2 linked regions of the Azoarcus olearius genome follow. The protein of the gene in region 1 purifies or fractionates together with the protein of each later gene. This does not show direct contact. Links are inferred from orthologs where the notes say so. Each region holds a gene or a part of one and is shown in the gene's direction. Other genes may lie near its edges. The genes, in order: dqs_RS03925 and dqs_RS10750.

The links.
Region 2: the proteins of dqs_RS03925 (region 1) and dqs_RS10750 purify together in Escherichia coli (affinity purification with mass spectrometry, with the first as the bait; 2 studies listed by BioGRID). This does not show direct contact. The link is inferred for Azoarcus olearius from one-to-one orthologs.

What each region holds. Positions count from the first base shown.
Region 1 is NZ_CP016210.1:824,911-830,149, forward strand. The notes cover bases 1-2,763. They hold dqs_RS03925 (DsbC family protein), read left to right. Parts: upstream 1-900; coding sequence 901-1,626; downstream 1,627-2,763. Other genes in these bases: dqs_RS03920 (UbiH/UbiF family hydroxylase), read left to right, coding at 1-887; mltA (murein transglycosylase A), read right to left, coding at 1,649-2,763. In the rest of the region: more of mltA, read right to left, coding at 2,764-2,881; dqs_RS03935 (ATP-binding protein), read left to right, coding at 3,061-3,924; dqs_RS03940 (Nudix family hydrolase), read left to right, coding at 3,917-4,873; dqs_RS03945 (DNA gyrase inhibitor YacG), read right to left, coding at 4,870-5,070; cell division protein ZapD, read right to left, coding at 5,073-5,239. UniProt on the Escherichia coli protein: Acts as a disulfide isomerase, interacting with incorrectly folded proteins to correct non-native disulfide bonds.
Region 2 is NZ_CP016210.1:2,331,559-2,343,191, reverse strand. The notes cover bases 5,293-8,225. They hold dqs_RS10750 (FKBP-type peptidyl-prolyl cis-trans isomerase), read left to right. Parts: upstream 5,293-6,482; coding sequence 6,483-6,968; downstream 6,969-8,225. Other genes in these bases: dqs_RS10745 (ABC transporter ATP-binding protein), read left to right, coding at 7,025-8,225; dqs_RS10755 (peroxiredoxin), read left to right, coding at 6,062-6,523; lexA (transcriptional repressor LexA), read right to left, coding at 5,293-5,747. In the rest of the region: lon (endopeptidase La), read left to right, coding at 1-351; dqs_RS10780 (M61 family metallopeptidase), read left to right, coding at 914-2,725; arsC (arsenate reductase (glutaredoxin)), read left to right, coding at 2,725-3,075; dqs_RS10770 (MATE family efflux transporter), read right to left, coding at 3,081-4,472; dqs_RS10765 (hypothetical protein), read right to left, coding at 4,475-5,026; more of lexA, read right to left, coding at 5,139-5,292; more of dqs_RS10745, read left to right, coding at 8,226-9,109; dqs_RS10740 (transglycosylase SLT domain-containing protein), read right to left, coding at 9,122-10,570; dqs_RS10735 (diguanylate cyclase), read left to right, coding at 10,798-11,633. UniProt on the Escherichia coli protein: Folding helper with both chaperone and peptidyl-prolyl cis-trans isomerase (PPIase) activities. Chaperone activity prevents aggregation of unfolded or partially folded proteins and promotes their correct folding.

The sequences.
Region 1 (5,239 bases):
GGTGTGGATTGCGCGAACTCGCTTGGATTGGAGAGTCCAGCCTCGTTCATCGCGAACTGTGGGAGTCACTCAAGCGGCAGCATAACGTCACGGTATTTGCGCCGGCCCGGCCGACTGCGCTGACGGTTTCCGGGAATGACGCCGCACTGGAGCTTGAGGATGGTCGCCTGCTGCACACGCGACTGCTTGTCGGTGCAGATGGGCGTGACTCCTGGGTTCGCAGCCAGACCGCCATCAAAGCCTCGTCGGTCGATTATGAAGAGACGGCGGTGGTGGCCAATTTTTCGTGTGAACGCCCTCATCGAAACGAAGCCTTGCAGTGGTTCACCGACGAAGGCGTGGTCGCGTGGTTGCCGTTGCCGGGGCGGATGATGTCGTTGGTGTGGTCGGCGCCTGCCGCTCTGGCGGAAACGCTCATGGCCATGACGCCAGAACAGTTCACGCGGCGAGTCCAGGAGCGGGGCGGGGCCGCGTGGGGCCGGTTGTCGGTGGTGACGCCGCCCGCCGCATTTCCGCTTCGTTTCATGCGACTCGACCGCGTCGTAGCGTCTCGGGTTGCCTTGATCGGTGATGCGGCACACGCGATTCATCCGCTGTCGGGGCATGGCATCAATCTTGGATTTCAGGACGCGCGGGTGTTGAGCCAGAGGCTGCTTTCCGCGCCCGCCTGGGCCGACCCGGGCGACGAGCGCCTGTTGAGGTCCTATGCTAGAGAGCGGGCGGAAGAGCCGTTTCTGGTGCAGTACGTGACGCACGGAATCAACCGTCTGTTCGCGGCCCGGAATCCGCTGGCGGCGTTCGTCCGCAATCTTGGTCTGAACCTTACGGACCGTCTGCCGGTCGTAAGGTCCGCGCTGACGCGTTACGCGGTGCATGGAAAGTTTTGACAAGGAGAACTGGATGGTGGCGTTGAAATCCGCGGGCCGATTCGCGCTCGTTATTGCGTTCGGATTGCTTCCGACGCTTGTTGCAGCCGGCGAGGAAGATGTGCGCAAGGGCGTTGATGCCTTCATCGGATCGGCAGCGGTGGAGTCCGTGACACGCACGCCCTATGCGGGCCTCTACGAGGTCGTGTTGAAGAGCGGCGAGATCATCTACACCGATGACAAGACCAGCTTCATCATGGATGGTCGCGTCATCGATACCCGCACGCGCCGTGACCTTACGCAAGCCAAGCTCAACCAACTGTCCTCCATTGATTTCTCGACACTGCCGCTGGACCAGGCGGTGAAGCAGGTGAAGGGAAATGGAAAGCGTGTGATCGCAACGTTCGAAGATCCGAACTGCGGCTATTGCAAGCGTCTGGCAAAAGAACTCGCGCAGATGCCGGACGTGACGATCTACACGTTCCTCTATCCGATTCTCAGTCAGGACTCCACCGCGAAGTCGCGGAGCATCTGGTGCTCCAAGGACCGGGCCAAGGCCTGGAATGACTGGATCGTCAGCGGGAAGGCGCCGAGCGGCGACGACTGCAATTCCGCGGTCGTGGACCGCAATGTGGAACTGGGCCAGAAACTGCGGATCAACGGCACGCCGACAATTTTTCTGTCCGACGGCACGCGGATCGGCGGCTTCGTCCAGTTGCCCGAACTCGAAAAGGCGCTTGCCCGCGTGGCGCCTCGTTGAGCACCCACACCGGCGGCGAGCGTTAGTTCGCCGTCGGCTTCATTCCATTCGGAAGCAGGACCCACATCCTGCCCTGCTGGCGCATCCGACCTGCCATTGCGCCGGCCTGCGGGCCAAAACCCCAGAAGTAGTCGGCCCTCACTGCCCCCTTGATGGCTCCGCCGGTATCCTGCGCGATCATCAGCCGCTTGAGCGGGGTGTCGCTATTCGGCTGGGTGGTGGCAAGAAAGACCGGGGCGCCGAGCGCAACGAAGCGCGAATCGATCGCGATGCTGCGGTTTGCCGTCAGCGGCGCGCCTTGAGCGCCGATGGGGCCTTCGACCGACGAGGGCAACTCACGGAAGAATACGTAGCTTGGATTGCTGTTCAGCATTTCTTCCAGGCGTTGCGGATGTCGCCGTGCCCAGTCGCGGATGCCGTCCATCGATGCCTTGTCCAGGCTCAGCTGCCCCTGCTGAACGAGCCAGCGACCAATGGATTGATAGGGGTGGCCATTCTGGTCCGCGTATCCCAGCCGGAGCACGCTGCCATCTGGCAGCTCAGCGCGACCGGACCCCTGCACCTGCATGAAAAACAGATCGATGGGGTCCGCGGCCCACAGCAGCACCGGGGCGGGCAGGCGGCTTCCCTGGTCACCCAGCTCGTCGCGCTTCCAGTACGGGAGCACCTTGTTGCCAACCAGACGGCCGCGCAACCGGTAGCCCTTCAGTTCCGGATAGACGGAGGCAAGGTCGATGGTAAGGAGGTCGCCCGGCGTGCCGTGCACTGGCCACCGGTAGAGCGCGTCCGGGGTACGGCTGGCTTTGATCAGCGGTTCGTAATAGCCGGTGATCAGGCCCTGTTCGCTGCCGTCGGGATTGACCAGCTGCCAGGGCGAGAAGTGGCGTTCGAAGAATGCGCGTGCCTGCGCGGCGCCTGGCGCCTCTCCCAACTGGCGGGCGGCTTTGCAGCTGGCCTGCCACGGCGCCTGTTTTTCTAGCACGTTGCAGGACTTGCGAAAGGCGGACCACGCTTCGCTCGGGTCGTCGTCCCGCCAGCCGTCGATTTCCGTCCAGCTGGCTGCGCGGTGGGGCGGAACTTCGGCCACCGGCTGCGCTGCCGGACATGCGGCGCAGGCTTGGCACACCGTAGGCGATGGACAGGCTTGTGGCGTGGAGACCGGGGCGACCGGCAGCGTCGGCGAAGAACTGCAGGCAGACAGAAGCAGCGCGCAGCTGGCAAGGACGGGGGCGATGGAGCGGGGCAGGAGCGTCATGGTTGCTTCACGGTAAACTGCATGGACCGAACGAAGTATACGGGCTCTAGCGAGCCGGCCGGAGGTGTGCGGGATGTGGGTGATATTTCTCGAGGTTGGCATTGCGCTCGCGCTGGTCGGTGTCGTGGTGTGGGCAACCTGGCCAAGAGGCCGGAACCAGCTGGAAGACAAGAACGACGATGACTGACCTGAATGGATTCCTGCAGCGGGCTGAAGCCTTGCTGGATCGACTCGATGCGCTGCTCCCGGCGCCGGCTCCCGAACCGGACTGGACCGCGGCGAAGGCTTTCCGCTGGCAGCGGCGAAACGGGCGTGGCGCGCTGGTGCCGGTGAAGCTTGTCGACCGCATACGCCTTGAGGACCTGAAGGACGTCGATTCCCAGAAGGAGCGTATAGACCGCAACACGCGTCAGTTCCTCGCCGGCCGCAGCGCCAACAATGTCCTGTTGACCGGCGCGCGCGGAACGGGGAAGTCTTCGCTGATCAAGGGCTTGCTCAATGCTTATGCGGATCAGGGGCTGCGGCTGATCGAGGTCGACAAATCCGACCTCGTGGCGCTGCCCGAAATCGTCGACCTGGTAGCGGGACGGCCGGAGCGCTTCATCCTCTACTGCGACGACCTGTCGTTCGAGGAAGGCGAGGACGCCTACAAGGCCTTGAAGAGCGTGCTCGATGGGTCGATTGCCGCGATGTCGGCCAACGTGCTGGTCTACGCCACCTCCAACCGTCGCCACCTGATGCCGGAGTACCACGACGAAAATCTTCAGGTACGTCACGCCGGCGGCGAGCTTCACCCTGGCGAGGCGGTGGAGGAGAAGGTGTCGCTGTCGGACAGATTCGGCTTGTGGGTGTCCTTCTATCCCTTCAACCAGGATGAATACCTGGAGATCGTGGAGCACTGGCTCGGCGTCTTCCGTGTCCCCAAGCGGCGCATCGCGGCGGCACGCCAGGAAGCGCTGCAGTGGGCGCTGATGCGTGGCGCACGCTCTGGGCGGGTTGCGTGGCAGTTCGCGCGGGACTACGCGGGCCGGGAGGATGGCTGAGGTGGGCGCCCGCAAGATCGTCAATGTCGCGGCCGGGGTCATCCTGGAGCGCGGACGGGTGTTGCTCGGGCAGCGCGCACCCGACACCTTCTATCCCGGCTACTGGGAATTCCCCGGAGGCAAGGTCGAACCTGGCGAATCCGCGGCAGATGCGCTCAAGCGCGAGCTGGCCGAGGAGCTAGGCATCGTGGTGCCGCACGTGCGGCCCTGGCTGACCCGCGAGCACGACTACGAACACGCTCACGTCCGCTTGCACTTCTTCGAGGTTCCGGCGTGGTCCGGAGCGCCGGTGGCGCACGTGCATGCGGCGCTGCGCTGGGCCGAGCCGGAGCTGATCGCGACCGCGTGCGCGCCGATGTTGCCCGCCAACGGCCCGATCCTGAAGGCGCTGCAACTGCCGCGCCGGATGGGTATCACGCAGGCCGCCGAACGGGGCGTGGCGCGTCAGCTGGACGAGCTTGAGCAGGCCCTGGGCGCGGGCCTGCGCCTGGTGCAGGTGCGCGAAGCGGCGCTGCCTCGCCGGCAGCAGATCGAATTCGCACAGGAAGTGGTGCGCCGCGTAGCCGCGGCCGGTGGAATCGTGGTCATCAATGGCGACCTCGATCTTGCCCGTGCAGTGGGTGCGCCCGGGGTGCACCTTCCGTCAGCGGCACTCCTTGATTGCACGGTCCGCCCCGCGTTCGAGTGGGTCGGAGCGTCTTGCCACTCGGAAGAGGAGCTGCTGGCGGCGGCGGCCCTGGGGCTGGACTACGCCGTGCTCGGGCCGGTGCGGCCCACGGCATCCCATCCTGGCCAGGCTGCGCTCGGCTGGGCGCGCTTTGGCGAGTTGGCAGGCACGCTGCCATTTCCGGTCTTTGCGCTCGGTGGTCTCGGCTGGGGCGACATGGATTGCGCCCGCGACCATGGGGCGCATGGTGTTGCGGCGATCCGCGGGGCGTGGGGCGCTTAGCGCCCCGAGCCGGTTTCGGCCGCGTCGGTGTCGTCGGGGGGCGAGGTCGGAACCTTGTATTCCTCGCTCGCCCATGCACCGAGGTCGATCTGGCGGCAACGCGCCGAACAGAACGGCCGGTAGCGGCTCTCCGGCACCCAGGGCACCTGGGCGCCGCAGGTCGGGCATTTGACGATGCGGGGGGCGTGATCGACCACGTTCAAAGCGTGCAGAAAGTCAGCTCGAAGGTGATCTCGCGCTCGGCGACGCGGGGACGAGCAACGGTTTCGGGAAGCATGAAGCGGATGTTGAGTGCGTACTTGTTGGCGCTGATCTCCGGCACGACCGCTTCGCTGCGCGGAATGCGCACGCGCAACATCTGGGCGA
Region 2 (11,633 bases), 1.5 Mb from region 1 along the record:
CTGGTTTCCGTTCTCACCGGCATTCCGGTCCGTTGCGATGTCGCAATGACCGGCGAGATCACCTTGCGAGGTGAGGTACTTCCGATCGGTGGCCTCAAGGAAAAACTGCTTGCCGCAGTGCGCGGCGGCATTCGCACCGCGCTGATACCGGAAGAAAACGTCAAGGATCTGGTGGATATCCCCGACAACATCAAGAACGTGATCGAAATCGTTCCGGTGAAGTGGATTGATCAGGTTCTGGAGTTGGCTCTGGAACGAAAGCCGGAGCCGCTGCCGGAGGAGGCTGAGGTTGCAGCCGTGGCCCCTGCAGACGAGGCAGCGCGCGCTGCAGCCAACCTGCGCGCACATTGATCGGCCGGCAACACGGGCTGCTTTGCGCGCCCGTGCTGCCGAACGAAAACGCTCTGCGTTCCAAGCTTGGCAACCTGCTGCCGTTACATCTATAATCTTTGGCTCTCTCGAGCGGGAACGGGTGCTTAGCTCAGTTGGTAGAGCGTCGCCCTTACAAGGCGAATGTCGGCGGTTCGACCCCGTCAGCACCCACCACATCCGTGAGAATGCCAAGGCAGACACTTCGCCTTGACGCTTCAAGAGGGGCCTTCTACAATTCGGCCTCTTTCGCCGACGGGCGGTTAGCTCAGCGGTAGAGCACTGCCTTCACACGGCAGGGGTCACTGGTTCGATCCCAGTACCGCCCACCACAAGTGGGCTTCGGCGAGTTTTGTTGTAGTTCCGCGACGGGCGGTTAGCTCAGCGGTAGAGCACTGCCTTCACACGGCAGGGGTCACTGGTTCGATCCCAGTACCGCCCACCACGCAATCAAACCGGCATACAGCCGGTTTTTTTGTTTCTGCTGTCGTCACGACTGCGCATCGCCTAAACTCGCCGGGTTTCCCGTGAAGAGCGACCCAGCGTGATTGTTTACTCCATCAAGCCCACGCGACCCGAAGCCCACCTCTTCGAGGTCCGGTGCGAAATCGACCACCCACAGTCGCCCGCACAATTCGTGCGCCTGCCAGCCTGGATCCCCGGCAGCTACATGATCCGGGAGTTCGCCCGGAACATCGTCAGCTTCCGGGCTACGCTGTCCGAAGGAGAGCCTCTGCCAGCGGAGAAGGTCGACAAGCACACCTGGCGGATTGCAGTCCCCCGCGGCGCGGCGCAGATCGTCCTGACGTACGAGGTATACGCCTGGGACCTTTCGATCCGGTCCGCGCATCTGGATTCGACGCACGGCTTCTTCAACGGCACCAGCGTGTTCCTCGCTGTAGATGGCCGTGAGAGCGATCCCTGCGAAGTGGAAATCGCTCCGCCGACGGGACCCGCATATGAGCGCTGGCGGGTGGCCACCTCTTTGCCGCGCGCGCCGTCCCGGGTTGAGGCCCACGACCCGCATGCATTTGGACGGTTCGCGGCGAAAAACTACGACGACCTCGTAGACCACCCGGTGGAAATGGGCGAGTTCCAACTTGGCCATTTCACGGTTGCCGGAGTTCCTCATGAGGTGGCATTGAGCGGCCGGGCCGAGTGCGATATGGAGCGCCTGACCAGCGACCTGCAGCGTATCTGCGAATGGCAGGTACGGTTGTTTGATTCTCCGCCGCCGATGGACTACTACCTGTTTCTCACCACCGTCGTCGGTGACGGATATGGCGGCCTCGAGCACCGGGCTTCAACTGCCTTGCTCGCCAGTCGCAAGGATCTGCCTTGGGTCGGAATGAAGAAGATGTCGGAGGCGTACCAAGGCTTTCTCGGCTTGTGCAGCCACGAATACTTCCACTCCTGGAATGTGAAGCGGATCAAGCCTGCGGTCTTCACGCCCTACCAGCTGGAGCACGAGAACTACACGCGCCTGTTGTGGGCGTTCGAAGGATTCACGTCCTATTACGACGATCTCACCCTTGTGCGCGCCGGCGTCATCGAGGTGGACGACTATCTTGCCTTGCTCGGCAAAACGATCTCCACCGTTCTGCGGGGCCCCGGGCGACTGCGGCAAAGCGTCGCGGAATCGTCATTCGACGCATGGATCAAGTACTACCGGCAGGATGAGAATTCGGCGAACGCCATTGTCAGCTACTACGCCAAGGGTTCTCTGATCGCCTTGGCGCTGGACTTGAAACTGCGTAAAGCGAGCGGCGGGACGCGCAGTCTCGACGACGTGATGCGGCATCTGTGGCGGGAGCATGGGCTCACCGGGGTTGGCGTTGGTGAGGAGGGCGTTTTCGAGGCGGTAGAGGCGGTCAGCGGTTCGTCGGCACTTGCCCGCTGGTTACGCGATGCAGTGAACGGAACCGACGATCTGCCCCTGGAACGCCTGTTGCAGCCGTTCGGCGTCGAGATGGAAGTCACCGCTTCCAATCCATCGCCATCGCTGGGCGTCAAGTTGGGTGGAAGTAACGGGGAAGTGAAACTCGCGGTGGTCTACGACGGCGGCGCAGCCCAGCGCGCCGGTCTGTCTGCGGGCGACGTCCTCGTCGCACTGGATGGAATCCGCGCGACGAACGCCTCGCTGGACGAGGCGCTGACGCGTCGCCGGGCGGGTGATGACATGGAAATACTTGCCTTCCGGCGCGATGAACTGATGCAGTTCCAGGTGACACTCGACGCTCCGGCCGAGGATACGGTCAAACTTGGCTGTGCGCGTCGCGCCTCCAGCACCGCGCGGACCTTGCGCAACGGATGGCTGCATGGGCTACAGAACCACAATGAGAACAGGAGCAACTGATGACCGCGGTACGCATTTACCATAATCCGCGCTGTGGCAAGAGCCGCAGCGCTTGTGCCTTGATTGCCGAGCGCGATGTTGACGCGGAGGTTGTGGAGTATTTGAAGCATCCCTTGGGCCGGGATGAATTGCGGGCACTGCTCGACAAACTGGGTTTGAAACCGCAAGACCTCATCCGGCGGGGCGAAGCCGTGTTCAAGGAACACTTTGCCGGTAAAGCGCTCGATGACGAGGAGTGGATCGACGCCATGGTGGCTTATCCCATCCTGATGGAGCGGCCGATCGTGGTGCGCGGTGAAAGAGCGGTGGTGGCGCGTCCGCCCGAGCGGGTTGCCGAACTGTTCGACTGAGGCATTTATCGGCCGGGGCGTTGTGACCGCCCCGCCACGAAGCGTAGCAAGCCCAGAAAAAGTAGTGCGGCCAGGGCGGTTGCCAGCACCGCCGCCTGCCAGAACGCGGCAACCGACGCCTCGGCCGAGCGGGCGCCGGCGTGAAATGCCAGCCAGTATCCGAGCCCCAGGCCGACACCCCAGAACGCCAGGGTGTGCACCACCATCGGCAAAGCGGTGACCTTGTAGGCCCGCAGCGTATGGGAGGCCACGGTCTGCGCTGCGTCGAAAACCTGGTATAGACAGATGTAGGGAAGCAGGCTGAGGGCGGCCAGACGCACCGCGTTGTCCGAACTCCAGAGCTGAAGCACGGGAGTTCGTGCCAGCCACAGGACGCCACCCAGGAGGGTCGAAAGTGCGCACGTCAAGACGATCGCGACCTTGGCGTAGCGCGCGGCTCTCGTCCAGTCGAGCCCACCGGCCGCTTGCCCCACAAGCACCAGCGCCGACGTGGCAAGCGAGAGCGGCAGCATATAGGCCAGCGCCGCGAGGTTGGCGACGACCCTGTGCGCGGCAACCCAGTCGGGCCCTAGGCGCGCGATCAGCAGCGCGATCAGTGTGAACGAGGTGATCTCGATAAAGGTCGACAGCCCGATCGGAAAGCCGAGTCGCAGCAGCGCCCACAGTCGGACCGGGTCGGGAGGCGTCCAGCTGCGAAAAGCGCGCAGCTTGCGAAAAACCCTGAGCCGCGCGAGCGCAATTGCGCCGCAGCCCAACGCGATCCACGCGACAACGGACGTGGAAACTCCGCACCCCGTCCCGCCCAATGGAACGCCAAAGGCACCGCTTACCAGCGCCCACGCGAGCGGCGCGTGAATGCAGGTGGTGGCAAGACTGATGAACATGAGCACGCGAGGTCGGCCGAGTGCATTGGCGAACGCATAGAACGTTCTGTACAGCAGAACCGCCGGCAGCCCGGCAGCCGTTGCACGCAGGTAGTCGCCAACCTTCGCGGCCAGCGGGGACGGAACGGCGGCCAGATCGAGCAGCGCCCCGGGTGAGAGCAGGAGCGCGGTGCCCGGCACGGCGAGCAGTATCGCCAGCCAGAACCCCTGATGAAGCGATGGCACGAGTTCGTCAGTGGCGCCGGCGCCGACGTGATGGGCGACCGTAGGCGCCACGGCCTGGAGAACGCCTACCAGCAGCATCACGAGCGATACGTAGATGCCGTTACCCACCGCAACCGCGGCCAGGTCGGAAGTGGCGTAACGACCCGCGATGATGGTGTCGGCCACCATCATCCCCATCGACAGCAACTGGGCAATCAACACCGGCCACGCGTGGCCAAGCAGGCGACGGGCAATGTGAAGCGTCGAATCGGTACTCGTTGCAGCCAGGCTCCCGGATGGAGCGATCACGACTATGCCCGGCTACGCAGGGGCAGCTTGCCGCGCCAGTACCGCCAGGCAAGAAAACCGAGGATGCCTGCCATGATCAGCCAGAAGCCCACCCCTTGCCAGAAGGCAATGGGATCGGTGGCCAGAAAGTAGTCGCGCGGGGGGCGGACGAAATGGACGCGACCTTCGGCCAGCGCCCGCACCGCGCTCCCCAGAAGCCCGAGCGCGGGGGCAAACCACACGAGCAGGCCGACGCCGACAATGACCCGATCGAGCAAGGGTGTGCGGCGGGTGCGTGGCAGAAAGACGCTTTCGACGCCAAACCACAAGGCTACGAAAAAGCCGCCGACGGCGAGCACCGGCGCTACCGCGAGGGCGGCGCCCAGCGCGGTGGCAGCGAGCATGAAACGCGCGCCTTCGAGAGGGGAGATCCGCGCCCAGGAGGCTTCAAGCGACGAGAACAGGACCCATGCAGCAGGCGCCGCGACGATAAGCACCAGCAAGGCCCAAGCCGCGCGACGACGTGCCCGGTCGCCCGCGCGTGTCGCGTCACCGGATTCCAAATCGAGATTCATTGAGAGACCGCGAGGGTTGATGACAGAGAGAGGATAAGCCCGCCGCGTGACCACCGGCTGTCGGGCCACGAATGACCCGGGGTATCCGCCCGGGTGCAAGAACTGCGCACGCTCAATGGTCGGTACGGATGAGTCCCACCATGATGCCCTCGAGTTCAAGCGCCGCACTGCGGGTATCGACGACGATCGGGTCGAAGTCCGGATTTGCGGGCAGCAACTCTACGATGGGACCGTTCCGGCGCAGCGTCTTCACCGTCACGTCGTCATCGATCCGGGCCACCACCACCTGTCCGTTGCGCGCTTCGTGCGAGCGATGGACAGCAATGAGATCGCCGTCAAGGATGCCCGCGTCGCGCATGCTCATGCCGCGCACCCTCAGCAGATAATCAGCGCGAGGGGAAAAGAGTGCAGGATCGAACTGGATACGGGCCTCGACGTGCTCGGCGGCCAGGATGGGATTGCCAGCGGCTACCCGGCCCACCAGCGGCAACCCGAGCGCCTCGGCCAAGCGGATGCCGCGGGCGCGCCCCTCCTCAAGCAGAATCGCCCCTTTGGCAGCAAGTGCGCGCAGGTGGGTTTCAGCCGCATTCGGCGACTTGAAGCCGAACGCGGAGCAGACCTCCGCCCGGGTCGGCGGCCGGCCCTCGCTTTCCACGGTCTGGCGGATGAAGTCGAGTATCTCCTGCTGGCGGGACGTGAGTTGTTCGTTGCGGGCGTTCATCGCTTTCTCCTGTTTGCTGTATTTTCAAACAGTATTCCGTTGGCCGCAACCACGGTCGTGGCACACCTCACAACGGAATGACGCAGTGCGGCTTGAGACGCGGCATTTTCTGAGCTATTCGTTCAGAAGTTCGCGCCAGTTCCTCGTCGAGACCGCCCAAGGAGGTCCTCATGCACCCGCCCGCCAGCAGTTTTCCGAATGACCTCGCGGCTAGAGTTCAGTCGGGCTCTCGGCTAGAATCGCCCGCAGTTCAGGGAGAACCGCAGTTGGCGTGCGGCGACCTCGCGCCAGTGTTCTCCTTGCCCGATGCCGACATGGAAGACTTCAGCCTGGCCGGGGAACGTGGCCGCCACCATGTGGTCCTTTATTTTTATCCGCGCGACAACACGCCGGGCTGCACCCTTCAGGCCGCCGATTTCAGCGATCATGAAGCGGATTTTGCCCGCCACGACTGCATCATTGTCGGTGTCAGCCCGGACGACTGCCTGAAGCATGCCGAGTTTCGGGATCAGCACGGGTTGTCGATCCGGCTCTTGTCCGATTCGGACACCGAGGTCAGCAGGCTGTACCAGGTGTGGCAGGAGAAGGAAGTCGACGGTGTGAAGAAGATGGGCGTGGCGCGGACGACCTTCGTGATCGACAAGCAAGGCGTCGTCCGCCACGTGCTCCGGGACGTCGCACCCCGTGGCCACGCTGCTGCGGTTTATAAACTTGTCAAGGAATTGGAAACCGACAATGCAAACGGAAATCATCAAGAACAGCGTGGTTACGCTTAACTACACCGTCCACGACGCCGACGGCAACATGGTCGACGACGGTCACCACCCGCTGACCTACCTCCACGGCGGCTACGACGGCATCTTCCCCGTCATCGAAGAAGCCCTGCATGGCAAGAAGACCGGTGAAAAGCTGACGATCAAGCTGCAACCGGAAGACGCCTTCGGCGACTACGACGAAGAACTCGTGATGGTGGAAGACGCTGCGCTGTTCCCGGAGAACATCGAGGTCGGGATGTCCTTCGAGCGCGTGACCGACGACGGCGAGGAAGAGATCATCTACCGCATTACCGATATCGCCGAAGGCAAGGTGGTGGTGGACGGCAATCATCCGCTTGCGGGCGTCGCGCTGGTGTTCGACCTGACGGTGGCCGACGTTCGCGCGGCGACGGCCGAAGAAATCGGCCATGGTCACGTTCATGGTCCGGGCGGGCATCACCACTAAGCATTCGGGGCCGCGCAAGCGGCCCTTCTTCTTCCAGAACGCCACTTTCAGTCCGCATGGGAACATCGCTGCCCGCCGCTCAAATCGCTGCCGCGTCAGGATCCGTGCTTGAGGTTCGCGAACTACGGGTTGCGCTTGAAACCGCGCGCGGAACACTGATACCCGTCGCGGATATCAGCTTTTCGATCGCCCCGGGTGAAACACTGGCCTTGCTGGGTGAATCCGGCTGCGGCAAGTCGATGACCGCGCTTGCGCTGGCCCGGCTTCTTCCCGACGGCGGCAGCATCGCGGGCGGGACGGTCGAGCTGGGCGGCGACGATCTGCTCGCCATGCCGGAAGCGCAGATGCGCAGGGTGAGGGGCGGGCGGATCGGGATGATCTTCCAGGAGCCCTCGACCAGCCTCAACCCCGTCATGCGGGTTGGCGCACAGATCACCGAAGCGCTCACCGTCCATCGCGGTTTGCGCGGCGACGCTGCCCGCGAAGAGGCAGTGCGCCTGCTGGCGGCGGTCGGCATTCCCGACCCTGCGCGCAGGGTCGATGATTTTCCCTTCCAGTTCTCGGGTGGCATGCGGCAGCGGGCAATGATTGCCATTGCGCTTGCGGGAGAGCCTGGGCTGCTGATCGCCGACGAACCGACGACGGCACTCGACGTGACCATACAGGCACAGGTGCTCGATCTGCTTCAACGACTGCAGCGCGAACGCGCGATGGCGATGCTGCTGATCACGCACGACCTTGGCGTTGCAGCTCGAATGGCCGACCGCGTCGGCGTGATGTATGCGGGCGAGCTCGTCGAAACCGGGCCGCGCGGGGCATTCTTCCGGACGCCGCTCCACCCCTATTCGCGAAAACTCTTTGCTGCGCTTCCCACAGCCGCGCAGCGGGGCGGACCGCTGCAGGCGGCAAGTGGCAGCGTCCCCGCCCCGGACCAAATCGCGTCGGGCTGCCGCTTTGCCGACCGCTGCCCCCATGCATTCGACCGCTGCGATGACGAGCCGCCCGCGTGGCGCCAGCTCGGCGCGCAGGCAGTGAGATGCCACCTCTACGACGAGGTCCTCGTGCCCCGCGCTCTGGAGGCCGCCTCGATGGCGACCCCCGCAGCGTCCACGATCGGCAAGCAGCTGAAGCCGATCATCGAACTACGCGGCCTCGAGGTGCATTTCCCGCTTCGCAAAGGGCTTCTGCAGCGCACCGTTGGCCAGGTGAGGGCGGTGGACGGCGTCGATCTGGCGCTCCACCCGGGCCGCACCCTGGCGCTGGTCGGCGAGTCGGGCTGTGGCAAGACAACGGTTGGAAAGGCGATGCTGCACCTGGTTCGCCCTACCGGAGGACAGGTCTGCTTCGAAGGTGAGACGCTCGATTCGGCACAGCCGGAAACGCTGCAGGCAATGCGCCGCGCTGTCCAGATGGTGTTCCAGGATCCGTTTGCCTCGCTCAACCCGCGGATGCGAATCGGCGACATCATCGAGGAGGGGATGATCGGCCTCGGTGTGGAACCCAGCGCGATCGAGCGTTCGCGCAAGGTCGATGCGCTGCTGGACCGGACCGGCCTCTCGGCTGCCATGCGCCATCGCTATCCGCACGAGTTTTCCGGCGGGCAGCGGCAGCGGATTGCGATTGCCCGTGCTTTGGCCGTAGCGCCGCGAGCCATCGTCTGTGACGAGCCGACGAGTGCGCTGGATGTGTCGGTGCAGGCGCAACTGCTCAATCTGCTGCGCGAGTTGCAGCACGAGCGCGGGATGGCCTATCTGTTCATCACCCACAACATCGCCGTCGTCGAATATCTCGCCGACGACGTGGCGGTGATGTACCTGGGCCGCATCGTGGAGCGCGGCCCGGCGGAACGCGTCCTTAACCGCGCGGCGCATCCGTACACGCGCATGCTGCTCGCCGCCGTGCCTCGGCTGGACGAAGGCCTGGAGGAGGGCGTGGAGGAGGGCGTGGAGGAGGGCGTGGAGGAGGGCGCCGCGCATCCGGCGCAACGCCCGTCCGATCTGCCTTCGCCGTTGGCGCCGCCCGCGGGCTGCCATTTCCACCCGCGCTGCCCGAGCGCAACCGATATCTGCCGGATGACCTATCCGGCGGAAACCCGGCTGGAGGCACATCACCATCTACGCTGCCACTGGCCCCAGCGTTAAGGGCAGGCCTCGTTAGCGGCGGGGCTTTTCAGGCGCACGCTTGGCGGATGAGCCCGCCGCGGGTTTGGCGGGCGCGGCAGGCTTGACCGCAGCTTTGGCCGGGGCTCCTTTGGGTGGCGCACTCTTGGGTCCCGCCGCCTTGGCTGCCGCGCGAGGCGTCGCGCGGCTGGCCGGCTTGGCGGCACCTTTTGCCGCAGGAGCGGCTTTCGAGGCGGGCGCGGTCATTCCCAGCTTGACGCGTCCAGGCTTCACCAGGGCCGGTTTGGCAGGCGCTGCAAACGTGGTGTTAGGCAGCAGACGCGCAGCCTGAAGCGCGCCCGCGGGATCAATTCCGTCCGGCACCAGCAGGCTGTAACCGGGACCCGTCCTGCTCTGGGCGTTGAGACCGTTGATCTGCTGGAGTTGGGCGAGCGTCAGGCCGTAGCGCTGGGCGACCTCGGCGAGGCGTTCGCCGGGCTGCAACTCGTAGGTGCGCCATCCCTTGCCGGCAAGCTGGAACTCGTTCAGCCGCATTTCGACGTGCGCCGCGCGGTCCACCGGGACGATCAGGGTCTGCCCCGTGCCGGCGATCACCGGGCGGTTGAATCCCGGATTGAACGCGACGAACTCCTCGATGGGCATTTCGGCCAACCGCGCGGCGGTCGCGAGGTCGATGCCCTGCGGGGCTTCCAGCGCTACGAAATGCGCCTCGTTCGGCACGTAGGGCAGATCGATGTGGAACAGTTCGGGACGTGCAACGATGTTCTTGATCGCTTGCAGCTTGGGCACGTAGTTGCGCGTTTCCTCCGGCATGCGCAAGCGTGCGTACTCCCCCGGCAGGCCTTCGTCCACGTTGCGCTGCACCGCGCGCCCCACCGCGCCTTCACCCCAGTTGTAGGAGGCCAGCGCGAGGTGCCAGTCGCCGTGCATCTCGTAGATGGTCTGCAGATAATCCAGCGCGGCGGAGGTGGAAGCGATGACGTCGCGCCGTTCGTCCACCCACTTGTCCTGGGTGAGGTTGTAGTTCTTGCCGGTGGAGGGGATGAACTGCCACAGCCCCGAGGCATGCGCGCGGGAATACGCCATCGGGTTGTACGAGCTTTCAACCATCGGCAGCAGCGCCAGCTCGGTGGGCATTCCGCGCCGTTCGAGTTCATCGACGATGTAGTAAAGGTAGCGCCCACCCCGCGCAAAGACCTGCTTAAGGAAAGCCGGGCGGTTGAGGTAGAACAGCTGCTGCTCGGCCACCAGCGGTGTTTCGAGGTCGGGCATGCCGAAACCGCGGCGGATCCGGTCCCAGATATCGTTGGCGTTGCGGGTGAGGTCCAGCGTCAGCACCCGCGGAGGAGCGAGGCCGCCCGCTTCGACAGAGTCGGGACGGAGCCCGGTGCTGGACTGGGTCGGCGGCGTGTCCTGGGCGCCCGCCGCGGCGGGCAGCAGCGCGGCGCACAGGCTGAGAAAGAAGGTGAAGAGCTTCGGCATGGGAGACAGCGCCGGGAGCGACGAAAAGCACAGCAGTCTAGCAGACCGTGCCGGCGCCCCGGCTGGCACTTTGTAAGGACAGACGGCACGTTCGTCGGCTGCGCCTTTCAAGCAACCTGAGCCGATCCGTGCGGAAATACCGAAAACACGACTAAAGGCGTAGCCGTGGGGTATTCCCTTGGTAGGATGGCGCATCCACGTAGTACCGATTCTTCGTGCTCGACATCATGAAAGTCCTGGTCATAGAAGACACCGTCACCAGCGCCACGCTGGTCTGCCACCAGCTCACCAAAATGGGCCTGACGGCGCTGCACGCCCGCGACGGCGAATCCGGCATCGAAACCTTCCGCAGGGAACGGCCGGATCTCATCCTGCTCGACATCATCATGCCCGGCATGGACGGATTCGAAGTCGCACGCCGGATTCGCGAAATCGAGTCCGAAGGTGAATGGACGCCGATCATTTTCCTCACCGCGCGCACGTCCGACGAGGACCTCAACCGCGGGATCGAGGTCGGCGGCGACGACTATCTGGCCAAGCCGGTATCCGAAGTGGTGCTGAAGGCCAAGGTGCGGGCAATGCAGCGCATTGCGCAGATGCGTTACTCGCTGCTCGTGGTGACGCGCAAGCTGGACGAGGCTAACCGCGAATTGACCCGGCTGTCGTCGGTGGACGGACTGACCGGCATTCCCAATCGCCGCCGTTTCGACGAAACGCTGCTGCGGGAGTGGCGACGCGCGGCGCGCACCGGGCACCCGATCGCACTGCTCGTGGCCGACGTCGATTCGTTCAAGCAGTTCAACGATGGCTACGGCCATCAGGTAGGCGACGAGTGCCTAAAAGCCGTTGCACGCACGCTGGAACAGCGGCTGCGCCGGCCGACCGATCTGGTTGCGCGCTACGGCGGCGAGGAATTCGCGGCAATCCTTCCCGAAACCAGCGTCGAAGGCGCGGCCGCCGTTGCCGAAACCATGCGCGCCGGTGTCGAAAGCCTGTGCATCACGCACCGTTTCTCCACCTCGGGCCCGGTGGTGTCGATCAGTATCGGCGTCGCCGCCATCGT